Regions from separate parts of the Paenibacillus sp. FSL R5-0470 genome, predicted to be linked through region 3. Evidence: a T-box and tRNA genes for the amino acid it is inferred to sense, from the RefSeq annotation. Region 3 holds a T-box; the other regions hold tRNA genes.
The links. A T-box is a leader RNA that pairs with one kind of tRNA and senses whether it is charged. The one in region 3 lies ahead of ileS (isoleucine--tRNA ligase), so its partner is inferred to be a tRNA-Ile.
Positions count from the first base shown of each region.

Region 1: it has a tRNA-Ile gene. The T-box ahead of ileS (isoleucine--tRNA ligase) is inferred to sense a tRNA for this amino acid. The anticodon was not compared.
Region 2: it has a tRNA-Ile gene. The T-box ahead of ileS (isoleucine--tRNA ligase) is inferred to sense a tRNA for this amino acid. The anticodon was not compared.

Region 1 covers NZ_CP150238.1:135,339-145,732, forward strand. The annotation lists gene MKY99_RS00625 (radical SAM protein) at 1-841, shown strand, start outside; gene rpmE (50S ribosomal protein L31) at 973-1,170, shown strand; RNA gene ffs (signal recognition particle sRNA large type) at 1,287-1,555, shown strand; gene dnaX (DNA polymerase III subunit gamma/tau) at 1,693-3,468, shown strand; gene MKY99_RS00645 (YbaB/EbfC family nucleoid-associated protein) at 3,516-3,827, shown strand; gene recR (recombination mediator RecR) at 3,867-4,466, shown strand; gene MKY99_RS00655 (DUF2508 family protein) at 4,603-4,854, shown strand; gene MKY99_RS00660 (pro-sigmaK processing inhibitor BofA family protein) at 4,889-5,155, shown strand; rRNA gene MKY99_RS00665 (16S ribosomal RNA) at 5,458-7,015, shown strand; rRNA gene rrf (5S ribosomal RNA) at 7,140-7,256, shown strand; tRNA gene MKY99_RS00675 (tRNA-Ile) at 7,302-7,378, shown strand; tRNA gene MKY99_RS00680 (tRNA-Ala) at 7,400-7,475, shown strand; rRNA gene MKY99_RS00685 (23S ribosomal RNA) at 7,615-10,394, shown strand, end outside.
Region 2 covers NZ_CP150238.1:6,146,601-6,156,994, forward strand. The annotation lists rRNA gene MKY99_RS27300 (23S ribosomal RNA) at 1-1,633, opposite strand, end outside; tRNA gene MKY99_RS27305 (tRNA-Ala) at 1,774-1,849, opposite strand; tRNA gene MKY99_RS27310 (tRNA-Ile) at 1,870-1,946, opposite strand; rRNA gene rrf (5S ribosomal RNA) at 1,992-2,108, opposite strand; rRNA gene MKY99_RS27320 (16S ribosomal RNA) at 2,233-3,790, opposite strand; gene MKY99_RS27325 (hypothetical protein) at 4,149-4,379, opposite strand; gene MKY99_RS27330 (stage II sporulation protein M) at 4,632-5,243, opposite strand; gene pdaB (polysaccharide deacetylase family sporulation protein PdaB) at 5,352-6,155, shown strand; gene MKY99_RS27340 (PPK2 family polyphosphate kinase) at 6,206-7,027, opposite strand; gene MKY99_RS27345 (KinB-signaling pathway activation protein) at 7,372-7,962, opposite strand; gene gerD (spore germination lipoprotein GerD) at 8,092-8,763, shown strand; gene MKY99_RS27355 (Mrp/NBP35 family ATP-binding protein) at 8,822-9,922, opposite strand; gene cwlD (N-acetylmuramoyl-L-alanine amidase CwlD) at 10,012-10,394, opposite strand, start outside.
Region 3 covers NZ_CP150238.1:5,180,911-5,191,304, forward strand. The annotation lists gene MKY99_RS22970 (DUF5665 domain-containing protein) at 125-421, opposite strand; gene ileS (isoleucine--tRNA ligase) at 751-3,843, opposite strand; T-box leader at 4,218-4,492, opposite strand; gene MKY99_RS22980 (DivIVA domain-containing protein) at 4,733-5,245, opposite strand; gene MKY99_RS22985 (YlmH/Sll1252 family protein) at 5,473-6,255, opposite strand; gene MKY99_RS22990 (YggT family protein) at 6,265-6,504, opposite strand; gene sepF (cell division protein SepF) at 6,539-6,979, opposite strand; gene MKY99_RS23000 (YggS family pyridoxal phosphate-dependent enzyme) at 6,991-7,677, opposite strand; gene pgeF (peptidoglycan editing factor PgeF) at 7,681-8,538, opposite strand; gene MKY99_RS23010 (YlmC/YmxH family sporulation protein) at 8,672-9,016, opposite strand; gene sigG (RNA polymerase sporulation sigma factor SigG) at 9,226-10,008, opposite strand; gene sigE (RNA polymerase sporulation sigma factor SigE) at 10,087-10,394, opposite strand, start outside.

The sequences.
Region 1 (10,394 bases), 1.8 Mb from region 3:
ATATCCTGATAACCGTCTCTATGAGCATCTTTCTAACTGTGCGCTTGGTTATGAATGCCTGACTTCCTCCAACACCTTCTTAGGGCGTTGGGAGGGCGGTGTACCTGTCTCTTATTCATGTAATGCTGGATGTTTTGGCTGTATTTCTGAGCAACCTGATGATAGTGGTTTTGTGTCTCCGCAGACTCGTATGAATTTCCGGCCAACGGTCAATGAAATTTCACAAGTTATGTTGGAGCACTTGAAGACGCCTGAATCGATTATCAGTTTTGGACAAGGCTGTGAAGGTGAGCCTTCTACGCAGGCAAAACTTATTATAGAAGCAATCCGTGAAGTGCGCTCGATTACTTACATGGGCTACATTAATATCAACACCAATGCTGGCTTAAGCGATCATATTCGTGGAATCGTCGATGCTGGGCTGGATTTGATGCGTGTCAGCACGATTAGTGCTCTAGATGATCATTACAATGCTTATTACAAACCACGTGGCTACACATTGGCTAATGTAGAGAAGTCTTTGAAATATGCTGCCTCGCAAGGTGTTTACACATCGATCAACTATCTGATTTTCCCTGGAGTAACTGATCGCGAAGAAGAGATTGAGGCGATGGTGGAGTTTGTAAGACGTACGGATCTGAAGCTTATTCAGATGCGTAATCTGAACATTGATCCAGAGAGTTATCTGGAGTTAATTCCTCCTGCTAAGGGTGAAATTCTCGGCATGAAGACGATGCTGGAAATTTTCCGGGACGAATTGCCGGATGTTGTTATTGGTTCTTACACACATGTACCACCAGCAAATATGGCTCGGGTAAAGCAACGGCAACTCAACATTTAATAGATTAAATGTACCAATGAATTACCAATGAAACATATTGATCAATTGAATTTTTCGTGCTAAAATACCACAGTGTAATCATATAACTCTGGGTCCGCATGAGGCTTAGGGCATGAGAGGTGAAATTCAAAATGCAAGCAGCAATTCAACCAAAGTATAACTTAACTAAGGTAACCTGCGCATGTGGCAACTCTTTCGAAGCTGGCTCTGTTAAACAAGAGCTTCGTGTTGAAATTTGCTCCAGCTGCCATCCTTTCTTCACTGGCAAGCAGAAGTTCCTGGATGCCGGCGGTCGCGTTGATAAATTCAAGAAGAAATACGGTATCTAATTGGAATAGCCGCTTAGCGGCTTAATGGTTAGATCGAGCTCCCAGCTTTCTCGCTGGGGGCTCATTTTATGTCTTGGAGTTGATTTTTGTCCGAGCGTGAGCTATACTTATCTTCGCCGTGCTAGACGGGGAGGTAGCGGTGCCCTGTAACTCGCAATCCGCTGTAGCGAGGTTGAATTCCTGTTAGAGGTGCTATCGATGTGAGGCCTTGGTTCCTACGGGCTGTGTTGACGGTTGGGTCCTCCGCAATGAGTGCTTATGAACCTGGTCAGGTCCGGAAGGAAGCAGCCATAAGTAAGTTTACTCTTGTGCCGGAGGGTGGCCTAGCCCGAGCAGTCATGTAGGGTTGCCGCTTGGATCGTAGTCATCAATAACAGGTGCACGGTTTATAATTCTGTTTATAACAGCATCTTTGCCACAAGCAAAGATGCTTTTTGTTTTTGGTCAATAGCCGATGAATATAGTATAATAAATTTGCGACAAATGCCGGGAAAGAGGCAGCCTAAGAGAGGGTAATGCATAGTGGAACATATCGCGCTGTACCGTGCTTGGCGGCCGCAGTCGTTTCAAGACATGGTTGGACAACAGCACATTATCCAAACGCTGCAGAACGCAATTCGTGAACAGCGGGTTTCGCATGCCTATCTGTTCAGTGGTCCGCGGGGAACTGGTAAGACAAGTGCTGCTAAAGTCTTAGCGAAAGCGGTCAATTGTGAACGTGGGCCAGGTCCGGAGCCTTGCAACGAGTGTCCTTCCTGCTTGCGAATCACTGCGGGTAATGTGATGGATGTGCAGGAAATAGACGCGGCATCCAACCGGGGCGTAGAAGAGATTCGTGACCTCCGGGACAAGGTGAAATATGCACCTACCGAGGTGCGCCGTAAAGTGTATATTATTGATGAAGTGCATATGCTGACAACAGAAGCATTTAATGCGCTATTAAAGACATTGGAAGAACCGCCGTCACATGCAATGTTCATCCTTGCGACTACGGAACCTCATAAATTGCCAGCGACGATCATTTCTCGTTGTCAGCGTTTTGACTTCCGCAGAGTAGCTTTGGAAGAGCAGACAGCACATCTAAGTGCTATCTGTGAGAAGGAAGGGATTACAGCCGATGTTAACGCATTGCAGTATATTGCCCGCCTTTCTGATGGGGGTATGCGCGATGCAGTGAGTTTGCTGGATCAGATTTCATCTTTTACAGATGGCAAAGTTACGTACGAACAAGTGCTGGGGATGACCGGAGGGATACCCTCTGAGCAATTTGCACGTCTTGCCACTGCCATATTGGAAGGTGATATGGGTCTTCTGCTGGAGCTTGTTGAACAGCTTATGCATGAAGGTAAGAGTGCTGATAAATGTCTAGAGAATCTTATGTATTATTTCCGTGATTTATTGATGATTAAGATGGTACCTGGGGCCGATCAACTGACGGAGCGAGTGCTTAATCCCGCCGAGTTTAAAGATATGGCCACCGCATTTTCCCGGGATCGTCTGTTTCAGATCGTAGATACACTTAATAAGTACCTGGGTGAAATGAAATATGCTACTCATCCGCAGACTTTGTTTGAAGTCGCACTGATGAAGCTTTGTAGCTTGCAGCAAGAGGAAAGTGAGACCGCATCAGCTGCTCCGTTAGGTGCATTGCAGGCTGGGTCAGGGGCGAATGCTCCTGCAGTCCACTCTGGTGAACTGGATCTGCTCAAGAGACAGATTACTGCGCTGGAGAAAAAGCTGGAGCAGGCATTGCAGGCCGGTGGTATTTCCGGAGGTGGGCGAGATGGTGCCTCTTCTGCGAAATCGAATCCGACTCCAAGTTCTGCGCCTAGAATCTCTGCAACCTCCAAAATGCCTCCAAATGTTGATAAGTTTATTGCTGGTAAGGATAGTCCTGATTTTGCAGCTATCTATAAACAGTGGAGTCTTGTCTTGCAAGGGGTAAAAGAGGAGAAGGTAACGGTTCATGCGTGGTTTGTAGACGGAGAACCTGTATCTGTAATGGACGACGCTGTGCTTGTTGCGTTTAAGAACACGATTCATCGTGATACAACGGAGAAGCCAGCAAACAGACAGGTCATTGAGAATGTGTTTGCAGCGCGTCTTGGTAAACCTTATAGACTGGTAACTATAATGCAGCGCGATTGGAACGAAGCCGCTCAAAAGTCAGTGGGACAGCCTAGCAAAGAAGAGTTGCGGCTAGAGCATGAACATGATACTGCAGATGCGAAATCTGAACCTTGGATTGATGAGGCTATCCAGCTTTTTGGAGAAGACCTTGTTGTCATAAAAGAGTAATGTAAGCATACTAGCGCAAATTGCGCATTCCAAAGGAGAGATGATGTATGAATAATATGAACCAAATGATGAAGCAAGTTAAGAAAATGCAGGAGCAAATGCTTAAGGCTCAAGAAGAACTAGGTGGCAAGGTGATTGAAGGCTCATCAGGTGGTGGAGTAGTTACAGTTCAAGTTAATGGCCACAAAAAGTTGCTTTCTATCCAAATCAAGCCAGAAGCTGTTGATCCGGAAGATGTTGAAATGCTACAGGATTTGGTAATCACTGCAGTTAATGATGCTTTGACTCAAGCTGAAGACCTTGCGAACAATGATATGGGTAAATTTACTGGTGGAATGAAGATCCCAGGCTTGTTCTAATTCACTCACTCCACTTTCGTCTAAAGGAGAATTATTAATTTGTATTATCCCGAACCGCTAGCCAAGCTGATCGATGCTTTTACGCGCTTGCCCGGGATTGGGCCGAAGACAGCCGCCCGGTTAGCTTTTCATGTGCTTAACATGAAAGAGGATGACGTCATTGATTTTGCTAAAGCGCTAGTAAGTGTCAAGCGTAATCTTCATTATTGCTCCGTCTGCTGTAATATTACGGATACGGACCCGTGTAAGATATGTCAGGACAAAACTAGAGATCCTTCAGTAATCTGTGTGATCCAAGACTCCAAGGATTTGGTGGCAATAGAACGAACCAAAGAGTTTAATGGATATTATCACGTTCTTCAGGGTGCGATTTCACCTATGGAAGGTATAGGCCCTGATGATATTCGCTTGAAGGAATTATTGACTCGTTTGAGTGATGAAAGAGTGAGTGAGCTTATCATGGCGACTAACCCCAACATTGAGGGTGAGGCAACGGCGATGTATATTTCTCGTTTAGTTCGGCCTTTTGAGATTAAAATCACCAGAATAGCCCATGGCTTGCCTGTTGGTGGCGATCTTGAATATGCTGACGAGGTTACCTTGTCCAAAGCGTTGGAAGGTCGTCGTGAGCTATTCTAGTAGCTCTAAAGTCGTGTTTTTCAAAAGGAGGCCCCCTGGGCCTCCTTTTTTTGTTCTAAGTTTGTCCCTATCCCGATATGAATGAGAATAACGAGATGTAATTTTGCATCGAAATTATTCTGAGGAGGAATGAGTAATGGGATGGTGGAGCTCATTGTGGCGGGGAGTAGATGAAGAACAGGGTAGAAAAGATACGGAGGGCTGGGAAACGTTGCTGGAGGTTCGTAAGGCGCAATCTGAGTGGGAGAGAGCGTACCTAATGTTTGATGAAGCGTTGGGTCAAGATCAAATTGATTATGCTATTTATATTTTAGAGGCAGCAGAGCGCAAGTATCAGATACATCTTAAACATGCAAAGAGCATTGGATTAAATAGCAGTCAGATGTAGGCGCTAACCAAATGGAAATATAGGAGGGATCAACATGCTAAGAATGTTAGCTACAGGAGTACTGGTCATATCGGTTGTATTGTTGAGTGTAATTGTATTCCGGAAAAAACTTGGCTTTGGATGGCTTAGTCTGTTCGGAGCTCATTTGGTACTGGCTGCGCTCGCGATATATGTAGTGAATTTCTCGGGTTTAATCACACAAGTTCATATTCCCTTGAATCCCGCAACCATAGGCGCAGTAACGGTTCTTGGCCTTCCAGGCGTAGTAATGTTAATAGGATTAAGAATTATTTTGTTTTAATGCTTGACGTGAGTTTGAAAAATATGATACATTAAGTCTCGCCCCTTTGGACAAGATGTTGATTAACAACTTGCTGAAACGGTAAGCGAAAAAAAGAAATTAAAAAAACGCTTGACGAAAACAAAGGTGCTGTGATATATTATAAAGGTCGCTGCTGACAAGCAACGACGACGAAAGATGAGACATTGATCTTTGAAAACTGAACAACGAGTGAGTGGGAAATCACGAAAGTGAAATCCAAAATTAGAGAATTAATTTTCTCGTCAGATGTTTCAAAATGAGCATATCGCTCTTTTCAATACTAATTGGAGAGTTTGATCCTGGCTCAGGACGAACGCTGGCGGCGTGCCTAATACATGCAAGTCGAGCGGAGTTATTTTGAAAGCTTGCTTTCAAAATAACTTAGCGGCGGACGGGTGAGTAACACGTAGGCAACCTGCCCCTTAGACTGGGATAACTACCGGAAACGGTAGCTAATACCGGATAATTTCTTTTTTCTCCTGAAGAAAGAATGAAAGACGGAGCAATCTGTCACTGAGGGATGGGCCTGCGGCGCATTAGCTAGTTGGTGGGGTAACGGCCCACCAAGGCGACGATGCGTAGCCGACCTGAGAGGGTGAACGGCCACACTGGGACTGAGACACGGCCCAGACTCCTACGGGAGGCAGCAGTAGGGAATCTTCCGCAATGGACGAAAGTCTGACGGAGCAACGCCGCGTGAGTGATGAAGGTTTTCGGATCGTAAAGCTCTGTTGCCAGGGAAGAACGTCCGGTAGAGTAACTGCTACCGGAGTGACGGTACCTGAGAAGAAAGCCCCGGCTAACTACGTGCCAGCAGCCGCGGTAATACGTAGGGGGCAAGCGTTGTCCGGAATTATTGGGCGTAAAGCGCGCGCAGGCGGTCATTTAAGTCTGGTGTTTAAACCTTGGGCTCAACCTGAGGTCGCACTGGAAACTGGGTGACTTGAGTACAGAAGAGGAAAGTGGAATTCCACGTGTAGCGGTGAAATGCGTAGATATGTGGAGGAACACCAGTGGCGAAGGCGACTTTCTGGGCTGTAACTGACGCTGAGGCGCGAAAGCGTGGGGAGCAAACAGGATTAGATACCCTGGTAGTCCACGCCGTAAACGATGAGTGCTAGGTGTTAGGGGTTTCGATACCCTTGGTGCCGAAGTTAACACAGTAAGCACTCCGCCTGGGGAGTACGGTCGCAAGACTGAAACTCAAAGGAATTGACGGGGACCCGCACAAGCAGTGGAGTATGTGGTTTAATTCGAAGCAACGCGAAGAACCTTACCAGGTCTTGACATCCCTCTGAATCCACTAGAGATAGTGGCGGCCTTCGGGACAGAGGAGACAGGTGGTGCATGGTTGTCGTCAGCTCGTGTCGTGAGATGTTGGGTTAAGTCCCGCAACGAGCGCAACCCTTAACTTTAGTTGCCAGCAAGTAATGTTGGGCACTCTAGAGTGACTGCCGGTGACAAACCGGAGGAAGGTGGGGATGACGTCAAATCATCATGCCCCTTATGACCTGGGCTACACACGTACTACAATGGCCGGTACAACGGGAAGCGAAACCGCGAGGTGAAGCCAATCCCATCAAAGCCGGTCTCAGTTCGGATTGCAGGCTGCAACTCGCCTGCATGAAGTCGGAATTGCTAGTAATCGCGGATCAGCATGCCGCGGTGAATACGTTCCCGGGTCTTGTACACACCGCCCGTCACACCACGAGAGTTTACAACACCCGAAGTCGGTGGGGTAACCCGCAAGGGAGCCAGCCGCCGAAGGTGGGGTAGATGATTGGGGTGAAGTCGTAACAAGGTAGCCGTATCGGAAGGTGCGGCTGGATCACCTCCTTTCTATGGAGAATCGTCTTCTGCAATGAAGACATTCAAATCGGAAGTTAAACTTCCATTATAGAACCTTCGGGTTCGAACACTCACTCGTGTTCAGTTTTGAAAGAGCAAGTCTCTTTCGTATGCGTTTGGTGGCGATAGCGGAGGGGTTCCACACGTACCCATCCCGAACACGACCGTTAAGCCCTCCAGCGCCGATGGTACTTGGACCGAAGGGTCCTGGGAGAGTAGGACGCCGCCAAGCGGACAACCATTCTTTGGTTGATTCACAATATTATATATGTTATATGGGCTTTTAGCTCAGTTGGTTAGAGCGCACCTCTGATAAGGGTGAGGTCGGTGGTTCGAGTCCACCAAGGCCCACCATATGACATTATATCCTTTTATGGGGCCATAGCTCAGCTGGGAGAGCGCCTGCCTTGCAAGCAGGAGGTCAGCGGTTCGATCCCGCTTGGCTCCACCATAATTTTAATTCAATACCTTCTTTAAACATTGATCCTTGAAAACTGGATACCGAAACGAATTTGCGTTTTAGAACATCTTTTAGCAACTTGTGTAAACAAGTAAATGTTATTAGTGAGATTTTTCTTAGGGAAAATCAAGGTTAAGCTAATAAGAGCACACGGAGGATGCCTAGGCGCCAGGAGCCGACGAAGGACGTGGCGAACAACGAAACTGCCTCGGGGAGCTGTAAGCAAGCTTTGATCCGGGGGTGTCCGAATGGGGAAACCCAGCTGTGGTAATTCGCAGTTACTCATCTCTGAACACATAGGAGATGTAGAGGCAGACCAGGGGAACTGAAACATCTAAGTACCCTGAGGAAGAGAAAACAATAGTGATTCCGTCAGTAGCGGCGAGCGAACGCGGAACAGCCTAAACCTAAGAGCTTGCTCTTAGGGGTTGTGGGACGTCTCACATGGAGTTACAAAGGAATATGGTAGGTGAAGAGGTCTGGAAAGGCCCGCGATAGAGGTAAAAGCCCTGTAACCTAAACTGTGTTCTCTCCGAGACGGATCCCGAGTAGTGCGGGGCACGTGAAACCCCGTATGAATCCAGCAGGACCATCTGCTAAGGCTAAATACTACCTGGCGACCGATAGTGAAACAGTACCGTGAGGGAAAGGTGAAAAGCACCCCGGAAGGGGAGTGAAATAGAACCTGAAACCGTGTGCTTACAAAAAGTCAGAGCCCGATCTATGGGTGATGGCGTGCCTTTTGTAGAATGAACCGGCGAGTTACGTTTAACATGCAAGGTTAAGTCGAGAAGACGGAGCCGCAGCGAAAGCGAGTCTGAATAGGGCGATTGAGTATGTGGACGTAGACCCGAAACCGTGTGATCTACCCCTGTCCAGGGTGAAGGTGCGGTAACACGCACTGGAGGCCCGAACCCACGCATGTTGAAAAATGCGGGGATGAGGTGGGGGTAGCGGAGAAATTCCAATCGAACTCGGAGATAGCTGGTTCTCCCCGAAATAGCTTTAGGGCTAGCCTCGGTATAAGAGTAGTGGAGGTAGAGCACTGATTGGGTGCGGGGTCCGCAAGGATTACCAAGCTCAGTCAAACTCCGAATGCCATATACTTATTGCCGGGAGTCAGACAGTGAGTGCTAAGATCCATTGTCAAAAGGGAAACAGCCCAGACCATCAGCTAAGGTCCCCAAGTGTGTGTTAAGTGGGAAAGGATGTGGAGTTGCACAGACAACCAGGATGTTGGCTTAGAAGCAGCCACCATTGAAAGAGTGCGTAATAGCTCACTGGTCGAGTGACTCTGCGCCGAAAATGTAACGGGGCTAAACACACCACCGAAGCTATGGCTAGATACGTATGTATCTGGGGTAGGGGAGCGTTGTATGTGGGTTGAAGGTGTACCGTAAGGAGCGCTGGACAGCATACAAGTGAGAATGCCGGTATGAGTAACGAAAAGATCAGTGAGAATCTGATCCGCCGAAAGCCCAAGGTTTCCTGAGGAAGGCTCGTCCGCTCAGGGTAAGTCGGGACCTAAGGCGAGGCCGAAAGGCGTAGTCGAAGGACAACAGTTTGAAATTACTGTACCACCGTAATCCGCTATGAGCGATGGGGTGACGCAGGAGGGTAGTGACGCGGACTGATGGATATGTCCGTCTAAGCAGTGAGGCTGATGTGTAGGCAAATCCGCACATCATTAAGGCTGGGCTGTGATGGGGAGCGAAAATTATAGTAGCGAAGGTCATGATCTCACACTGCCAAGAAAAGCCTCTAGCCAGGAGAAGGTGCCCGTACCGCAAACCGACACAGGTAGGCGAGAAGAGAATTCTAAGGCGCGCGGAAGAACTCTCGTTAAGGAACTCGGCAAAATGACCCCGTAACTTCGGGAGAAGGGGTGCCCCGGTAGTGTGAATAGCACGAGGGGGCCGCAGTGAAAAGGCCCAAGCGACTGTTTAGCAAAAACACAGGTCTGTGCGAAGCCGCAAGGCGAAGTATACGGGCTGACGCCTGCCCGGTGCTGGAAGGTTAAGGGGAGTGGTTAGGGGTAACCCGAAGCTATGAACCGAAGCCCCAGTAAACGGCGGCCGTAACTATAACGGTCCTAAGGTAGCGAAATTCCTTGTCAGGTAAATTCTGACCCGCACGAATGGCGTAACGACTTGGGCGCTGTCTCAACGAGAGATCCGGTGAAATTTTAATACCTGTGAAGATGCAGGTTACCCGCGACAAGACGGAAAGACCCCATGGAGCTTTACTGCAGCTTGATATTGAATTTGGGTACGATCTGTACAGGATAGGTGGGAGCCGTAGAAATCGGAGCGCAAGCTTCGGTGGAGGCGCCGTTGGGATACCACCCTGATCGTATCTAGGTTCTAACCTAGTACCCTTACCGGGTACGGGGACCGTGTCAGGCGGGCAGTTTGACTGGGGCGGTCGCCTCCTAAAGAGTAACGGAGGCGTTCCAAGGTTCCCTCAGAATGGTTGGAAATCATTCGAAGAGTGCAAAGGCATAAGGGAGCTTGACTGCGAGACCTACAAGTCGAGCAGGGACGAAAGTCGGACTTAGTGATCCGGTGGTACCGCATGGAAGGGCCATCGCTCAACGGATAAAAGCTACCCTGGGGATAACAGGCTTATCTCCCCCAAGAGTCCACATCGACGGGGAGGTTTGGCACCTCGATGTCGGCTCATCGCATCCTGGGGCTGAAGTAGGTCCCAAGGGTTGGGCTGTTCGCCCATTAAAGCGGTACGCGAGCTGGGTTCAGAACGTCGTGAGACAGTTCGGTCCCTATCTGTCGTGGGCGCAGGAAATTTGAGAGGAGCTGTCCTTAGTACGAGAGGACCGGGATGGACGTACCGCTGGTGCACCAGTTGTTTCGCCAGAAGCATGGCTGGGTAGCTACGTACGGACGGGATAAG
Region 2 (10,394 bases), 970 kb from region 3:
AGAGGCTTTTCTTGGCAGTGTGAGATCATGACCTTCGCTACTGTAATTTTCGCTCCCCATCACAGCCCAGCCTTAACGATGTGCGGATTTGCCTACACATCAGCCTCACTGCTTAGACGGACATATCCATCAGTCCGCGTCACTACCCTCCTGCGTCACCCCATCGCTCATAGCGGATTACGGTGGTACAGTAATTTCAAACTGTTGTCCTTCGACTACGCCTTTCGGCCTCGCCTTAGGTCCCGACTTACCCTGAGCGGACGAGCCTTCCTCAGGAAACCTTGGGCTTTCGGCGGATCAGATTCTCACTGATCTTTTCGTTACTCATACCGGCATTCTCACTTGTATGCTGTCCAGCGCTCCTTACGGTACACCTTCAACCCACATACAACGCTCCCCTACCCCAGATACATACGTATCTAGCCATAGCTTCGGTGGTGTGTTTAGCCCCGTTACATTTTCGGCGCAGAGTCACTCGACCAGTGAGCTATTACGCACTCTTTCAATGGTGGCTGCTTCTAAGCCAACATCCTGGTTGTCTGTGCAACTCCACATCCTTTCCCACTTAACACACACTTGGGGACCTTAGCTGATGGTCTGGGCTGTTTCCCTTTTGACAATGGATCTTAGCACTCACTGTCTGACTCCCGGCAATAAGTATATGGCATTCGGAGTTTGACTGAGCTTGGTAATCCTTGCGGACCCCGCACCCAATCAGTGCTCTACCTCCACTACTCTTATACCGAGGCTAGCCCTAAAGCTATTTCGGGGAGAACCAGCTATCTCCGAGTTCGATTGGAATTTCTCCGCTACCCCCACCTCATCCCCGCATTTTTCAACATGCGTGGGTTCGGGCCTCCAGTGCGTGTTACCGCACCTTCACCCTGGACAGGGGTAGATCACACGGTTTCGGGTCTACGTCCACATACTGAGTCGCCCTATTCAGACTCGCTTTCGCTGCGGCTCCGTCTTCTCGACTTAACCTTGCATGTTAAACGTAACTCGCCGGTTCATTCTACAAAAGGCACGCCATCACCCATTAATAGGGCTCTGACTTTTTGTAAGCACACGGTTTCAGGTTCTATTTCACTCCCCTTCCGGGGTGCTTTTCACCTTTCCCTCACGGTACTGTTTCACTATCGGTCGCCAGGTAGTATTTAGCCTTAGCAGATGGTCCTGCTGGATTCATACGGGGTTTCACGTGCCCCGCACTACTCGGGATCCGTCTCGGAGAGAACACAGTTTAGGCTACAGGGCTTTTACCTCTATCGCGGGCCTTTCCAGACCTCTTCACCTACCATATTCCTTTGTAACTCCATGTGAGACGTCCCACAACCCCTAAGAGCAAGCTCTTAGGTTTAGGCTGTTCCGCGTTCGCTCGCCGCTACTGACGGAATCACTATTGTTTTCTCTTCCTCAGGGTACTTAGATGTTTCAGTTCCCCTGGTCTGCCTCTACATCTCCTATGTGTTCAGAGATGAGTAACTGCGAATTACCACAGCTGGGTTTCCCCATTCGGACACCCCCGGATCAAAGCTTGCTTACAGCTCCCCGAGGCAGTTTCGTTGTTCGCCACGTCCTTCGTCGGCTCCTGGCGCCTAGGCATCCTCCGTGTGCTCTTATTAGCTTAACCTCGATTTTTCCTAAGAAAAATCTCACTAATAACATTTACTTGTTTGCACAAGTTGCTAAAAGATGTTCTAAAACGCAAATTCGTTTCGGTATCCAGTTTTCAAGGATCAATGTTTAAAGAAGGTATTGAATTAAAAATTATGGTGGAGCCAAGCGGGATCGAACCGCTGACCTCCTGCTTGCAAGGCAGGCGCTCTCCCAGCTGAGCTATGGCCCCATAAAAGATATAAAGTTATATGGTGGGCCTTGGTGGACTCGAACCACCGACCTCACCCTTATCAGAGGTGCGCTCTAACCAACTGAGCTAAAAGCCCATATAACATATATAACATTGTGAATCAACCAAAGAATGGTTGTCCGCTTGGCGGCGTCCTACTCTCCCAGGACCCTTCGGTCCAAGTACCATCGGCGCTGGAGGGCTTAACGGTCGTGTTCGGGATGGGTACGTGTGGAACCCCTCCGCTATCGCCACCAAACGTATATGAAAGAGACTTACTCTTTCAAAACTGAACACGAGTGAGTGTTCGAACCCGAAGGTTCTATTGTGGAAGTTTAACTTCCGATTTGAATGTCTTCATTGCAGAAGACGATTCTCCATAGAAAGGAGGTGATCCAGCCGCACCTTCCGATACGGCTACCTTGTTACGACTTCACCCCAATCATCTACCCCACCTTCGGCGGCTGGCTCCCTTGCGGGTTACCCCACCGACTTCGGGTGTTGTAAACTCTCGTGGTGTGACGGGCGGTGTGTACAAGACCCGGGAACGTATTCACCGCGGCATGCTGATCCGCGATTACTAGCAATTCCGACTTCATGCAGGCGAGTTGCAGCCTGCAATCCGAACTGAGACCGGCTTTGATGGGATTGGCTTCACCTCGCGGCTTCGCTTCCCGTTGTACCGGCCATTGTAGTACGTGTGTAGCCCAGGTCATAAGGGGCATGATGATTTGACGTCATCCCCACCTTCCTCCGGTTTGTCACCGGCAGTCACTCTAGAGTGCCCAACATTACTTGCTGGCAACTAAAGTTAAGGGTTGCGCTCGTTGCGGGACTTAACCCAACATCTCACGACACGAGCTGACGACAACCATGCACCACCTGTCTCCTCTGTCCCGAAGGCCGCCACTATCTCTAGTGGATTCAGAGGGATGTCAAGACCTGGTAAGGTTCTTCGCGTTGCTTCGAATTAAACCACATACTCCACTGCTTGTGCGGGTCCCCGTCAATTCCTTTGAGTTTCAGTCTTGCGACCGTACTCCCCAGGCGGAGTGCTTACTGTGTTAACTTCGGCACCAAGGGTATCGAAACCCCTAACACCTAGCACTCATCGTTTACGGCGTGGACTACCAGGGTATCTAATCCTGTTTGCTCCCCACGCTTTCGCGCCTCAGCGTCAGTTACAGCCCAGAAAGTCGCCTTCGCCACTGGTGTTCCTCCACATATCTACGCATTTCACCGCTACACGTGGAATTCCACTTTCCTCTTCTGTACTCAAGTCACCCAGTTTCCAGTGCGACCTCAGGTTGAGCCCAAGGTTTAAACACCAGACTTAAATGACCGCCTGCGCGCGCTTTACGCCCAATAATTCCGGACAACGCTTGCCCCCTACGTATTACCGCGGCTGCTGGCACGTAGTTAGCCGGGGCTTTCTTCTCAGGTACCGTCACTCCGATAGCAGTTACTCTACCGGACGTTCTTCCCTGGCAACAGAGCTTTACGATCCGAAAACCTTCATCACTCACGCGGCGTTGCTCCGTCAGACTTTCGTCCATTGCGGAAGATTCCCTACTGCTGCCTCCCGTAGGAGTCTGGGCCGTGTCTCAGTCCCAGTGTGGCCGTTCACCCTCTCAGGTCGGCTACGCATCGTCGCCTTGGTGGGCCGTTACCCCACCAACTAGCTAATGCGCCGCAGGCCCATCCCTCAGTGACAGATTGCTCCGTCTTTCATTCTTTCTTCAGGAGAAAAAAGAAATTATCCGGTATTAGCTACCGTTTCCGGTAGTTATCCCAGTCTAAGGGGCAGGTTGCCTACGTGTTACTCACCCGTCCGCCGCTAAGTTACTTTGAAAGCAAGCTTTCAAAGTAACTCCGCTCGACTTGCATGTATTAGGCACGCCGCCAGCGTTCGTCCTGAGCCAGGATCAAACTCTCCAATTAGTATTGAAAAGAGCGATATGCTCATTTTGAAACATCTGACGAGAAAATTAATTCTCTAATTTTGGATTTCACTTTCGTGATTTCCTACTCACTCGTTGTTCAGTTTTCAAAGATCAATGTCTCTCATTTCGTCGTCGTTGTTTGTCAGCGGCGACCTTTATAATATATCACAGTGTTTCGTTGTTTGGCAAGTCTTTTTTTTGAAAAAGTTTTTTTCAACTTTTCTTGCCTTCCGCTTCCCTTTTACACAAGCAAAAGGAGCGCGAGATATAATTTATCACGAGCACTCCTTTTTAGTCAAGCTATTTTATTAAAAAATCTTAAATTCATATAAGACTCTTGCATTTACTGCTTATCCTTAGTGTTTATACTGAGAAGAACGTCCACCCCATGCATACTTGGAAAGCTCTTTCTGAGGAGCAAAACGAGCATACATACGAAATACAGTCTTATATCTATTGGCGATGGCATGCCTGATATTTTGGTCCAAGCGCTGATCGCTCAAATCTAACAGCATCTCATCAAGTTCTTTCCGCAAAACATAATCCAGTTCCTTGCATTCTTTTTCGTTGAACAACATTCCCAACATATGCTTGGCCTCCTTCATGAAGTTGCAAGTAACACATTCACTAAAACCAAAAACCCCTTGTACATAATTAGTTAGTCCATCTCATGGAGAAAGCTGCCTTAAGATCCTCTTACACTAGATTAACCGGAGTACTCTTTTTATAACCATAATTATTAAAAATTCCCTTTATGGTTTCGTCACGATTATATACTTCTGACCTTTAGGCAATCCTTGGATGAATAGCTTTACTGTTATGCTCCATTCTCGGAAGTTTTATGATAAAAGAGAAAAAGTTATTGTGCTTTCAATGATGGCTGCAACAAATAACAGGATTATTGTCCAAATAGATGCCGTAAGTGTTTGACGCATGAACGAAGACCACTCAACACCTCTGTTCACTTTTTTAGTGGATGAGCTAAACAGGCTTGCAACTACTTTCCCGCCGAACTGAAGTCCAAATGCACAAGCAATAATGATTGCTGGAATCTCTATAATCCCATGTGGCAGCAGTCCTTTTACTATTAGTTCGAATAAATCCTGTCCTTGCAGTGCTGATAAATGAATCAGATAGCCGATAACCGCTCCGTTAATAAATAAGAATATGGTTGGCAGTATACCGAACAACCCTCCTAAAAATATGATAAGAACACCCTTGATGCTGTTATTCAAAAATATAAATACAAAGAAGCTCCATTGCGGATTAGAAGAATCTCTAAGGTTGCCACTGATTTCACTGAGCCCCTCTAATTGCTGAACCAATAGCTTTTCCAGACTGCTAGTAGCTACCCACCCTATAACCGCTCCTACTGCGAACAGCAGACAGGATAGCAATAAAGCCTTCCGGATCGTTTTTAGATCTTTAATAAACGTGAAGAACGACAACATAAATACCCTCCTGAAATTGTGATCTCTGTTTCTTAGGTCATAACCTTGCGGTACGAGCATACATTTAGAACAAACAAGCATTTCGCATGGGAGAGGAGCGCTGTCATTATGAATTCTTTTTATGTATTCAGCGGCAAAAAGATTAAACGATTCATCTATATCTTCGCCGCTGTGCTTCTTGCTGCTGGAGTTGTCTATGTCGAGAGGGGAAACATAACCGTTTTTTCTGAATCCGGACCTTCCGCGATCTACAGTGTACCAACAGAGAAGAAGCTGATTGCCCTGACCTTCGATATTAGCTGGGGGGAGAAAAGACCCGAACCAATTTTGAAGGTACTTGAAGACAAGAAAGTGGACAAAGCCACCTTCTTCCTATCGTCTCCATGGAGTAAGACTCACCCAGACATTGTAACTAACATCAAGAATGCAGGTTTTGAAATTGGAAGTCATGGTCATAAACACGTCAATTACAGCACACTTAGCAACGAAGAAATTCGTACACAGATCTCAACGGCTCACACCGTACTTACCGAATTAACCGGCACTGAACCTAATTTGATTCGTATGCCTAATGGTGATTTTGACAAAAGAGTCCTTCAGGTTGCCAGCGATCTCGGCTACAAGGTCATTCAATGGGATACAGACTCCCTGGACTGGAAGAACATCGGCGTAGACAATATCGTGAAGCGTGTAACGACAAAAGCGCATCCAGGTGATATCGTCCTTCTACATGCCAGTGATTCCTGTAAACAAACACATGAAGCACTTCCACTCATTATCGACGAGCTCCGCAGACAAGGTTATGAATTCGTTACCGTCTCTGAGCTGATTAGTCAAAGCAACACCGAAGGTAAAGAAGTACGCGACTCAGCTTCACTGAGTAATGCCATTGAGGACGCAGCTGGGCTGTAAAAACATATTCAATCTCTGGTGCCGTAATGGATGTTGATCTGTCCAAAGGATTAATGACGTGGAGAAATGAGTTCCGATATGTCAGGTGTGGGGGTATTCAGCTTCGGATAGCTCAGATCCAGACTCTCCAGTGTCTTTACAACGATGGATAAGGTCAAATAGTTGCGGTACCATTGATGATTGGCGGGTATCCAGTACCAGGGTGCTTTATCTATGCTAGATTCCTTGAAGACATCTTCATATGCTTCTTGGTAATCATCCCAATACTCCCGCTCCTGGAGATCACTTGCATCGAATTTCCAATGTTTTTTGGGATCTTCAAGCCGTTCCTTAATCTTCTTCAGCTGCTTCTCTTTAGAAATATGCAGAAAAAGCTTGATAATTGTCGTCCCCTCTTCCACCAGCATTTCCTCGAACTGCCGTATGTAACGAAAGCGACGCTTCAAGTCATCCTTTTTTAACCCTCCGTGTACCCGTGGTACCAATACATCTTCATAATGCGAGCGGTTAAATGCAGAGATATATCCCTTAGGGGGTGTCTTCTGATGAACCCTCCATAGAAAATCATGAGCCTCTTCCTCTAGAGATGGTTTCTTGAAGCTGGTCACTATAAATCCTTGTGGATTAATGCCTGAAAAAATATGCTTAACCGTGCCATCCTTACCGCTGGAATCCATTCCTTGCAGAATAACAAGCAGCGAATGCTTTTTCTGAGCAAACAAAATATCTTGGAGCTCTGCCAAACGTGCTTTAAGCTCTTCTGTTTTGGCTTCTACTTCTTTTTTGGATTTAAAAACACCTGTGTCGTCCGGATCCAGCTTGTTAAGCCGGATTTCTTTTGTGTCTTTTATCATATAGCGCTTGATGTCCATATATTCCCCTCCTGAAAGTTTTGTAAAGCATATGCATCATCGGGACGCTTCGTACAAAACTTACTTCGAAAGCATACGCTTAGTTTTGTGAGCGTTACTACACTTGTGTTACTTCGTACAAAACTCACTTCGGAAGCATCTACTAAGTTTTGTAAAGCATATACATCATCGGGATGCTTCGTACAAAACTTACTTCGAAAGCATACGCTTAGTTCTGTGAGCGTATCGTTCTTTAAGATTAACCTCTACAATCAGATTTTAATCGTTAAGATACAGTTAGAGCAAAAAACCCCGTCTTCTGAGATCAGAGCACGGGGTTCTTTGTTTAGTGCCTTCCCCATTCATTATCCGGCTGCCGGCTTCAGAATACGGTGTAGCATCAAAATTTGGAATGCATTACAAGCGATAAGCGGAACAACAATAAATACCGTCGCACTATCAACACCTATACGGAGCACGCCAATAACTTCCACAATTGAAATAGCTGTCATAAAAAAGAGGGTTGGAATCAAAGCTGAGATGTTTGTACTTTTTACTTTGAAATAAGACACAATAATAGCTGCTAGCAAAATAACGATTCCTAATATTAGATCAGACATAACATTTCTTTCCCCACCAACGACGGTACGCAAAAAAATCAGTTCAAGCAATGCGAGCACAGAAAGCACTAGTTGTATGTATTTCCAAACCTTTTGTGGAAAAACGCCGTTGCCCATATAATTCAAAATCAAATAGGCAAAAAAACCAAGTTGCGAATAAACGCTTACAAGCATACCGTAGCCAAGCAGAATCAGCGGGTATAAAAAGAAATCCCCGACACTTTTGAAATCAATTTTACCATTTACGAATTGTAGTGCCAGACCAGCGATTACAGCCCCACCCGCTCCTATAAGGAGGGTAGTCCAAAATAAATGAAACCATTTTTTTATACTCAGCCAATTCACCTCCTCTTGTCAGATTTATTTTACCAAGGATACCGACAAAACACCATTACACCCACAACATAAATGTGATCTAATTCGGCATAATACATCTAGAGAATCCTATAAAGGAGGGCAGCGCCAATGAAATGGAGATTTATCGGATCTGTGGGTTTGGCATTGAGCTTTGTTATGGCCTTAACGGCTTGCGGAAGTGAGCAGAGCAGTTCTTCTTCCGGACAAGGCAGTTATAAAGAAACGAAGACCATGGTTTTAGATATATTGAAAAGCGATGAGGGTAAAAAAGCGGTTGAGGAATCATTATCAAGCTCCAGCTCTAGCGGTACCAGTGGAATGAGCATGAAGATGATGCCACTTCAAACAACAGAGGAGATCAAGCTCGCTGTTAAAAATACTCTCACTGCACCGGAATATCAGAAGGAAATCGAGAAGATAATGACTGATCCCAAATTCGCAGGCGATTTTGCTAAAGCCATTCAATCACAAAGCAAGGAACTACACCTACAGCTAATTAAGGATCCCACTTATCAGAAATCAGTCGAAGAAATTATGAAGTCTCCAGAAATGATGACAATGTTTTTAAATCTCACTAAAACACCTGATTACCGTAAACAATCCATGAAGACCATGCAGGAATCCATGCAAACTCCATTATTTCGTATGGAAGTATTGAATTTACTTAAAAAAGTCGTACAAGAAGAACTTGAACCAAAAGAGAAAAAAGAAAAGGGTAGCGAAGGTGGCGACAAACAGGAAAGCAGTGGCGGCGGCAGCGGCGATGATTCAAGTTCTTAAAAAAAAAGGCCTTATCCCACTAATACGTGTGGGAAGGCCTCTTTTTTATGCACAAGAGTTAGTGCTCATATTTGGCAATAAGTTTATCAGCAATTTCTGCAAATAATTGTCCTGATGGTGTCTCTTCTTTGTATACAGAAGGTGAGAAATCCGGTTCGGAAATATGGTTGTCCGGTGCACCTAGCGGTATTTGTGCAAGCAGCTCCGTATGAAGCGTCTCGGCAAGCCTCGCTCCTCCGCCTCTGCCAAAGATATAATCTTTCTTACCACAGTCAGTGCACTCATAATAAGCCATATTCTCAATGACTCCAATAATCTCATGATCTGTCTGTAGAGCCATAGAGCCCGCTCTAGCCGCCACAAACGCTGCGGTAGCGTGAGGTGTCGTAACTATAATCTCTTTGCTGTGAGGTAGCATCTGATGCACGTCAAGTGCCACATCACCAGTACCTGGGGGAAGATCAAGCAGCATATAATCAAGTTCACCCCAACCAACATCATTGAAGAACTGGCGAAGCATTTTACCCAGCATAGGTCCCCGCCAAATAACTGGACTATTCTCACGAATAAAGAAGCCCATAGACATGACCTTCACTCCAAAACGTTCCACAGGAATAATCGTTCCCTCTTCTACAACTGGTCCCTCTTCGATCCCCATCATATCGGGAATACTGAAACCATAAATATCAGCATCGATAAGACCAACTTTTTTCCCTTTTCTTGCAAGGGCTACGGCCAAATTCACCGTTACGGTTGACTTACCAACTCCACCTTTGCCGCTGGCCACGGCGATAAAGTTCACGCCAGAGCTCTCGCTAATTAATTCATGGTCATCAAGGCCTGCTGCATGTCCTTTAAGTTTCCCAGGTTCATCGAAATCCTCTACGCTCTCTCCGCGAAGTATAGCACGTTCATAATCGGTTGCATCACGAAGCCGGATATGTACATTAGAAACCCCACCCGCTTCAAGCAATTCACGAACCTGTTGTTCTAGATCCATGCGACTTTGCTCTTCAGGATTCAAACATACGATAGATAAAGAAATACGGTCTTCTTTAATCATAATGTCACGAATCAGCTGTAGTTCCACAAGGCTTTTTCCAGTTTCAGAGTCTGTTAATGGCTGCAGTATTTCCTGAATTTGTTCCTTAGTCAGCATGGAAAGCACCTCTGTTTCCTTTCCGGTTGAGATTTCTCCGGAGTTTTTGTCTATTATAGCATTACCAGTCTCCCGATGAGTAGTCCTGACTACTCGGAGGCGTACCGAAGAATTCCCCGATAAATGCTAGTCGCTACCTTCCGCTGATAGACATCATTTCCGAGTAGAGCTGATTCCTGGGGGTGTGACAAGAAGCCGACTTCAACAAGCACGGCTGGTATTTTCAATGCTTTTAACAGATATACAGTATTCACTGTCTTTGCCACACGATCCGTATTCTCCAGCGTAGTCTTCAGCTCACTCTGCACAAACTCCGCTATAGCTTTATTATCCTTGTGATTGGGGTAGTAAAAGGTCTGTGCTCCACTCCAACGATTGGAAGGGACACTGTTCATGTGAACGCTTATAAAAAGGTCTGCGCCTTTTTCTTCGATACTTCTTACTCTTTGTTTAAGATCTTCTGTCTTACGCT
Region 3 (10,394 bases):
AAAAAGGAAAGGTACGGACTGGGGAGAAACATAGAAGCCCAAGGCTGGATAAATCCACCAAAGAAGATTGACCGAACCCTAATCCCTTCAACAAACCAAATAAAGACGGCTTCGCCTTAACAAGCTATTTGAATTCCAGCTGACGCTGAACAATTCGTACAATATCCGCAATATAATCTCCGATGATCGGTAGATTCAATGCTCCAAGTACCTGAAGAACATAGATGATCGTTGCCGCAAAAAAAGTAAAGCCTAGCGCAATCCCTACTCCACGAGCCGCTCCATATAAAATATTTTTCCAAATTAGAGTCCAAGGTGAATATAACAGCTCCGTATACTGATAAATTCGTGATTTCTCTAAGATATGGGCCCATTCAAAGGTTAATCGATACATTGTATTCATTTTTTCTTCCAGTGGAATGTCTTCTGGATTGCGATGATCTGCTGTTAAACGCTCAGGGTTTTCCTCAGGAATAACCTTTTTCTCCGCTCCCTTATCTGGGCTGTTCTTGTTGCCGGATGTCTTGACGGAGATTCTGTTCTTCTGATCCTCCACAGCCACAGCTCCTCTCATACGTCTATATTCGCCACAAAGTAAACGAGCCCGGTCAAAGAGAATACATCTCCTTGAGCACGAGGCTCGTTATTTTCGCGGGCGAAATATAAAGACTATATTTCCCGCATAAACAGAAGTTCTCTGTTTACACTTGTGCCGCTAGTATATGCTGTTTTGGGACAGGTAATGCAGATTTACACTTCAATATGGATACCGATGGATTTACCACCGACATCTACCGTTTCAAAAGCGTGTTCTCCGCCAAAATCAACCGTAGTCACAAGTACATTGTCTCGCAATACATTCTCAAAGGCTGTAACTGCTGCTTTAAGCTCATCGTCTACACTCAGCGTGAGTGCGATCCGTTTCTCGATCGGCAGATCCAAACGTTTACGGTAATCTTGAACCGCACGAATGATCTCACGAACCCAGCCTTCTTGTTCAAGCTCAGGTGTGATTTCGGTATTGAGCGCAACCGTAATTCCATATCCGGAAGCTGCGGCGAAACCTGCTTTAGCTTCTTTTTCAACGAGTAGCTCTTCAGAAGTGATCACCAGTTCTTCTCCCTCTGGCGTCGCAATCGCGATTGAGCCATCTTGCACTGCTTTGCGGGTAGAGTCACTGTCCAAAGCTTTTAGGAAGCCTTGCAGGAAGCCGACGTTTTTACCGTATTTTTTACCGGCAACTTTAAGATTCAGCTTGAGTGTGAAGTCAACAAATCCACTATCGCTAGTCTCTAGCACGATGTTCTTGATGTTGATCTCGTCTTTGATGATCTCTTCATACTCAGCCAAATGGAAGTCACGGTTCATCGAAACGATCAGCTCAGACAGCGGTTGACGATTCTTAATGCCTGTTTCGTTACGCACATTACGCGCCAGCTCAACGATTTGTCTCGCACTTTCCATATCCTCTTCCAGCTCTTTATCGATCAAGCTCTCATCAGCAACCGGATAATCTGCTAAATGCACACTTTCTCCGCCGCCAAGATTCGTGAAGATATCTTCAGACAACATCGGTGTAAATGGAGCCATCAAAGACGCTGTCTTCAAAAGCACATGGGTCAGTGTACGGTAAGCATCCAGCTTATCTTCACCTAGACCACTACCCCAGAAACGGTCACGGGAACGACGGATATACCAGTTGCTCAGCTCATCTATAAAGTTCTCAATGCCTTTGGATGTATTCACGAAGTCATTTACTGCAAGTCCTTTGTCTACCAAAAGAATCAAGCTGTTCAGACGGGACAAAATCCAGCGGTCCAGCTTATGTTCCGATACTTTAAAAGGATGATCGGCAGGATCATAACCATCGATGCCTGCGTAAAGCGTCAAGAACGCATGCGTATTCACCAGTGTATCTACAACTTTGGATTTGGTTTCCCCTACAAGGCCACGAGAGAAACGTTTGTTATTCCACGGTGCACTATCGGATAGAATCGCCCAACGGAAAGCATCCGTGCCGTAATCGTTCATGATATCCCAAGGATCAATAACATTGCCTTTTGATTTGGACATTTTTTGACCATTCTCATCAAGGATATGACCGTGAGCAATAACAGCTTTATATGGAGCTTTACCTTTAAACAAGGTAGATACAGCTAGTAAGCTGTAGAACCATCCACGTGTCTGGTCGATCCCTTCACAGATCATATCCGCTGGATATTGATCATTCAGCTTATCCTCGTTCTCAAATGGATAATGACTTTGCGCAAATGGCATCGAACCACTATCGAACCAAACATCGATAACTTCTGGTGTGCGAACCATCTCTGCCCCTTCGCTGAAAGGACTGCGTAACTTGATCTTATCTACAAAAGGCTTATGCAGCTCGATATCCTCAGGTACATCGCCAATCGCCATCGCTCTCAGTTCTTCAATGCTGTGTGGAGCGAACTCTTTGCCCGTTTCTTGACATACCCAAACATTAAGCGGTGTGCCCCAGTAACGATTACGGCTGATATTCCAGTCCACCAGTTCATCCAGGAACTTCCCGAAACGGCCTTCACGTACATGATCAGGATACCAATCTACACTGTTGTTGTTAGCAATCAGCTGATCTTTGATCGCTGTAGTGTTGATGAACCAGCTGTCTGTTGCGTAGTACAAGAGTGGTGTATCACAACGCCAGCAGAACGGATAGCTGTGCTCGTATTTTTCTTTGCCGTAAAGCAGTCCTTTTTCAGACAAAGCTTTAACGATATCCAAATCGCAATCTTTCACGAAGCGTCCAGCAAAATCAGATACTACATCCGTATACTTACCGGAATTATCAACCACGTTCACGAAGCTGATGCCGTTCTCGCGGCAAGTCTTGTAGTCATCTTCACCATGCGCTGGTGCCATGTGTACGATCCCTGTACCACTGGAATCTGTAACGAAGGAAGCACCTACGATGACATTGCTTTTCTCTGCCTTGATGTATCCGAATGGAGGAGCGTAAGTTTTACCGATAAACTCGGAACCTTTATGTGTAGAAAGGACTGTGTGCTCGCCTTTCATTACTTCCTCCACCAAATTTTTGGCAACAATGTAGATACCGTCTTCTTGTTGTACACGTACATAATCCATGTCAGGGTTCATGGCTAACGCCATATGTGCTGGCAGCGTCCAAGGTGTAGTCGTCCAAGCTAGTACGTAGTCTCCACTGTCATCCAGTTTAAACTTTGCAGTCGCACTGAGATCCTTAACAGTCTTGTAGCCTTGGGCTACTTCATGGGAGCTTAAGGTAGTCTGACAGCTTGGGCAGTAAGGACTAACGCGGTGTCCGCGGTAGAGCAACCCTTTGTCATGCACAGTAGCCAAGATGTTCCACACGCTCTCGATATACGTGTTATTCAAAGTTACGTAAGGATTATCTAGATCCGTCCAGTATCCGATACCCTCTGTAAATTCGCGCCATTGCTTCTCATAACCGAAGACGCTGTCTTTACATTCCTGAATGAATTTTTCTACGCCATATTCCTCGATCTCTTGTTTGCCGGAGATGCCAAGCTTCTTTTGTACGCCTAGTTCTACTGGCAAACCATGTGTATCCCAGCCCGCTTTACGTACCACGCGGTAACCTTTCATCGTTTGGTAACGACCGATGAAATCCTTGATTACACGGCCCAGCACGTGCCCGATATGCGGTGCACCGTTCGCTGTTGGAGGACCTTCGTAAAATACATAGTTCGGACGTCCTTCACGATTCTCCATCGATTTACGGAACGTATTTTCGTCGCTCCATTTCTTGAGTATGCGGACATCTCTTGCCCGCGCTTTTTCTTTGACATCTACTTTTTGCATGTGATGGTCAATCCTTTCATGGTTTAGTCTTTAAAGCTCTTTTCGATCCTTGGGCAGTCTGATTCAGCTCTTGCCTTCGGTACCCAAGCCGCGATCCCGCAGGGCAGCACTGGCTCGGGGTGCCACTGGGACCGGCGAGTGAAACGCCGGTCTACTCTAGCAGTGAAGGCCCCGCAGGCGAACCCGCCAGGGGAGCCTAAGAAGGGCCGCTCCTTCAGCCACATAAGTCCGTTCGCTTCCACCACCGTACCCGTTTGCACGAGGCTTTACATTGCGGGTGTCCAGAGGGCGGCAGCCCTTTGGGGTCCCCCTTAGAAAGGGGGATTTAGGGGGATGGCCACCCCGGAACAACAAAATAAGCGTCATCCCACCCCCAAAGGGGCGAGACAACGCTCGCGATACCACCCTAATTCTGCGCATGAGCACATCCTTAAGGGGAGTGTATTCAGCACAATCTCAGTCCTGCGCGTAAATCTCATGCACAGGTCCGGTGTAACGTCCGGCGGACGGCTAAGCTTACGCACGATCAACGCTTCAGCTTAACTTCTAGGGGAAGATCTTCCGGCAGGGTTCGAACAATCGGCTCTCAGCAATCGCCGACTCTCTGGAGAACGTTACCTTGTCGTACTTGTCCCGTCATCGAATACATATAAACATTATACAGATATGTTCTATTTATAGACTTTTTAAGTCTAAATGTCAACAACCGCTAGCGAAATCCACATTAGGAGTATACCTGTGCAGGCGGAATACTTTATTATGATCGATTTTAGCGGAAAATAAAAATAGAGGGAATAACTCCCTCTATTTAGCCGATTATAGCATGAAATTATAAATTAGAGGGAATTCCCCCCTATAAATTCAATCAGCATTCATTCATCATAATGCATTAGATACGATGTAGAACATCATCCTTAAAGGTTACGTTCTCGCTTGCCTCACGACTCTCCAAGGCATTCCAGTCATCCTGTGACAACAGCTCGAGCTGTGCTTCCACCAATGTGCGGAAACGAGTGCGATAGATCGAAGCTTGCTTACGCAATTCTTCAGTCTCAATAGCAACCTTACGGGATTTGGATAACGCTTCGTTAATAATCCGATCCGCGTTCTTTTCCGCTTCCTTGATAATGAGCTGCGATTCCTTCTTGGAGTTGTTCTTCACATCATCCGCCGCTTCCTGAGCGACTAAGATCGTTTTCGATAAACTCTCTTCAATATTCACAAAATGATCTAAACGCTCTTGAATGGACAAAAGCTGATTCTGCAGCTCTTTGTTCTCACGGATGACACTTTCGTAATCCTTAATTACTTGATCCAGAAATTCGTTGACCTCGTCCTCATCATAACCGCGAAGTCTCCGAGAGAACTCCTTGTTATGTATATCGAGCGGTGTTAATGGCATGCTGTGCACCTCCTAGAAATTTCGGACCTTCTAAGTCTCTGAACCATACCTGCGCAGCAGACAAAGAAGAAAGACTGTACTTCAAGTAAAGGCAGAGGATGTATCGACGTTCCAACTGCCATTCATGGTTCGCCTCTTTTATAAAATATCGGCGTCCTGCTTTAAAAATGTTTGATTCCCTCGAAATAATCAATTTCGACAAGTAAAGCCGGATTCCTGCAAGGGATTCACACAAATTTACCAACCTGAACACGGTATCGGCCCTTTTTCGTCAAACTACCAACCTCTAGAACCTTGAATCGACCAAATCCTTGAATAGATACCATGTCACCATCTTTAAGTCCGCAGGAAGGGTCTTCTTCCACTTTCCAATTTACCCGAACGCGCCCAGCCTTGATGGGAGCAAGAATTTTGCTTCGACTAAGCCGTGTTACATCTGCGGCTATGCCATCCAATCGTAGGGACGCTACAGTCAAATCCATCATTTCCAGCTTCACCTCACTATTACGCAAGGCAGAAAGTGGCAATACCTCCGTGCTCACCTGTATTCGGTGTACTCCAGTTAAATTCATGTCTAAATAATCTGCAATATCTGCAGCTACTACCACATGACAACCATCGTCCAGTACATGAATATCACCGATTTTTCCACGTTTTACTCCAAGACCCAGAATAGAGCCCATGTAGTCCCCATGCTCTAACGCCAGAAACTTTTGCTCACCAGAGGTTATCGCAAGAACGCTCAGCTCCATGTCCTCATGATCCAGATCACGGTAATCAGGTGCAATGAGTGCTCGCTTCCGCTCTGCCTCAGGGTGGCCGCCTTCCCATCTAACGATAACATCTGGATGTCGATTGACGAGACTTTGCAGAATAAATCCTTGGCGCGGATCTAGAAATTCGGTCAGTTTCGTCTCATGATATTCTCCCGCATGGGTAACCCACTCCCAAGCCTTGTCCACAAATTGTCTTTCATCGGGATGAAAATGCCCGTAAACTTCTGTCTTCATTACTTCTGCCTAAAAAATTAAGTGCAAAATGGATTTGAGTCCACCTGCCGCAAATTCCAAGACGAATAGTGCAATGATCGGGGAAATATCAAGCGTACCAAAGAGTGGCGGAATAAACCGACGAAATGGTGTCAAATACGGCTCAACAAGCTTGCTCAGCAGTTCTCCGATAAAGTTCTCACGAACGTTTGGTAACCAAGACATCAGTACGTAGAAAATAATCATGTAAAAATAAATATTAAACAGCATATCAATAATGTAATCAATTTGGGGCAAAGCTCATTCACCTCATTCTGTTATAGTCTGGATCGTCACCTAGGATTTCCGTAATGGCACCTTGAATTTCAACGGTATCTGGTGTGCACATAAATATATTGCCCCCAATTTTAGAGATTCCTCCCCCAAGGGCATAAACGGTTCCACTTAAAAAATCAATAATTCTCATTGCCTGATCATTACGGACACGCTGAAGATTGATCACTACCGTCCGGTGAGAACGGAGATGGTCCGCAATTTCCTGAGCCTCATCGTACGAACGTGGCTCATAAAGTACAACTTTTACATTCTTCTGCGAATGGATACTGACAACGTTGCCCCTTTGATTTTTGCGGGTTTCGACAGGGGCTGGCTCATACTCATCCTCTTCGTGGATTTGCTCCCGCTCCACAACTTCTTCTTCCTCCTGCAAGCCCAAAAAACTCATAAATCGGTTCATAACGCTCATCACGATCCCTCCTAATGGCCTACTAACACCGTACCTAGGCGTACCCAGGTGGCTCCTTCCTGTATCGCCACTTCAAAATCATTCGACATTCCCATTGATAGCTCCGTAATCGGTTCAGGTGTCAAAGCAAGTTGATTGAGCTCATCGCGCAGCTCACGAAGTCCGCGAAATACAGGGCGGGTAAGCTCCGGATCACCTTCTAAAGGTGCCATCGTCATTAGTCCAATTACTTTTACACGATCTAGACTAGCAATTTCACGCAAAAATCCAGGTACCGCCTCAGGCGACAGACCAAATTTCGTATCTTCTCCAGAGATGTTTACTTGAAGAAAGACATTCACTTCTTGATCTGCGGCAATCGCCTTTTTGTGTAATTCTTGCGCCAGAGATATCCGGTCCAAAGAGTGTATATATTGAAACTTGCCAATAACGTCTTTAACCTTATTGGTCTGCAAATGCCCGATAAAATGCCATGTCCCTTGGTCCCCTAAAACCTTCCATTTGTGCTCAGCATCCTGCCAGCGACTCTCGGCAATATGCTCCAGGCCTGCCTCCAATACGGAGGACACCATTTCCAGAGAAACATATTTCGTCACTGCAATTACCTTGACGTCATTTCGATCCCGGCCGCTTGCCGCGCAGGCACGTGCTACACGTTCCTCTACCTCAGCAATTCTCTCTTGCAGTGTTAAAGCCAACTTTCAACTCTCCTTTATTCCGATCCAGCTCGTCATCCTGCCTGTAACCCCATCTTCTTTACGATAAGAAAAGAACAAATCTTGATTACAGCTTGTACACCAAGATGTACATTCGATATGAGTCGGCAATATTCCTGCTTTAATCATAATGCGTCGATTCATTTCTTTCAAGTTTAGCATGTATTTGTTCTCATCTGTGTCAGATGTTCTGTACAGCTCCACAGTACTGGCTGTTTCTGTTGGCTTAGTCAGATCACCTTCCAGTCGATGAACATGCTCCATCACATAATCGTCCACCTCATAACAGCAGTCACCAATGGATGGTCCGATCGCAGCAATAATGTCCTGCGCATGGCTTCCGTAAATGGTCTCCATTTTACTCACCATAGCGGCTGCAATCTGGGCCACAGTTCCCTTCCAGCCAGCATGGGCAAGACCGACGACTTGGTGCACAGGATCATAAAAATAAAGGGGTACACAATCCGCATAAAAAGAAGTCAGAAAAACTCCCGGTACATCCGTAAGCAAACCATCGGTTGCCTGAAATGCCGAGGTTCTATCCTTTTGACCCCGCCCACGATCGGCTTCCCTTACCACTGCTATTTCTGCTCCATGGGTTTGTTCTCCACAGGTCCAAGCTTCAGGTTTGAAATCAAGAGCTTTCGCAAGCGCCCTACGATTCGTTAAGACATCTTCCGGAGCATCCCCAACATGAAATGCACAATTCAGGCTGTCATAAGGCTTTTTGCTAGCCCCTCCCTGTCTACCCGTAAAACCTGCTGTAATTTCTTTATGCTTCACACGCCAAGGCTCCAGATGGAGCAGCATAAGTGTTTCCTTCCCCTGCACAAACGGTTCCATATCCTCACCTCCGCCTTAGTGTACCACATGTAAATACCCCTACAAAATGCCGCTTAAGCTAGAACATCAAATTTACTAACTTTTAAGCCATGCCATTTCGAATCATTTTATAAAAAACAAAAAACGCACCTAATTAATAAGTGCGCCGTTCGCCTCGGTCCCCTCGTTCCAAATACATCGTTTCTCGTTCGTCCTGCCCTTGAGGCATTCTTGATTCTTCAATCTTCACAAGCACTACATCAGACCCGATTTTGACAATATTTCGCCATGGAATAATCAGATCGGTTCCGCCTCCGAACAACCCCATAAACCGAGTGTATCCGGGAATTACGATTGCATCAATGACACCTCGGCGTAAATCAAGCTCTAAGTCACTGATTTGGCCCAGCCGCTTGCCGTCCACAATGTTAATAACGTCCTTAGTCTGAAAATCAGAGATTTTCATTTTTTTGGCTGATCCTAAATAATCCTCGTTCATCTCACCACCCCTGTACAATCAGACCTATAGTCCAATATATGTTATGAAAGCTTGGCCACATGCATGAAATATCCCCACAAAGTGAGGCTATGCTTAGATGCTTACCAAGGTACTTTGCGGGGGCTCAATATAATTCCTGAAACAGTAAAAAGAGGAGATCACCCAAAATCCTTATCACGGATTCTGGATATCTCCTCATTTCAGACGATTTAAGACTTCACATGCTTTTGCATTTGCTGAATCGCAGATTTCTCTAGACGTGAGACTTGTGCCTGTGAGATACCAATCTCATCTGCGACCTCCATCTGTGTTTTCCCTTCGAAAAACCGCATGGATAAAATTCGTTTCTCCCTTTGACCTAACTTACGCATCGCTTCACGTAAGGCGATTTCTTCGATCCACGACACATCCTTATTCTTATCATCGCTAATCTGGTCCATTACATAAATAGGATCGCCACCGTCATGATAGATCGGTTCGAATAAGGACACTGGATCCTGAATAGCATCAAGGGCAAAGACTACATCTTCCTTCGGTACGCCGAGTGCTTCAGAGATTTCGAATATCGTCGGTTCCCGCGAATTCTGATTGGTCAGACTATCGCGTACCTGCAGCGCCTTATAAGCAATGTCTCTGAGTGAACGCGATACTCGAATCGGATTGTTATCACGCAAGTAACGGCGGATCTCACCAATAATCATCGGAACCGCATATGTGGAGAACTTAACGTTTTGTGATAAATCGAAATTATCGATGGCTTTCATCAGACCGATGCAGCCCACCTGGAACAAATCGTCAACAAATTCTCCCCTATTATTGAACCTCTGGATAACACTTAGAACGAGCCTAAGATTACCATTTACCAATTTCTCTCTGGCGGATCGCTCGCCCTGCTGCTGCAGCGAAGTGAACAGTTGCCGCATTTCCACATTCGTTAGAACAGGCAGCTTAGCAGTATCCACACCGCAAATCTCGACTTTATTTCGGGTCATGATGATTTACCTCCCAAGGAGAAACATTACTGTACATTATCTCCCGGGTTGGCCATTTTATTCCTTGCTAATTTCACCTTACACCATCTTGTTAAACTCCTTACGCAGCCGCTTAATAATTCGTTTCTCCAGACGAGAGATGTAAGATTGGGAAATGCCGAGCAGATCCGCCACATCTTTTTGCGTCTTTTCTTCGCCCCCACGCAGTCCGAAACGCAGCTCCATAATGAGTCTTTCCCGTTCGCTCAGCTTTTCCAGCGCCTTTTGCAGCAGCTTGCGATCGACCTGTTCTTCAATGTTCCGATAGATGGTATCATTTTCCGTCCCTAAAACATCTGAGAGCAGCAACTCATTACCATCCCAGTCGATATTAAGAGGCTCATCAA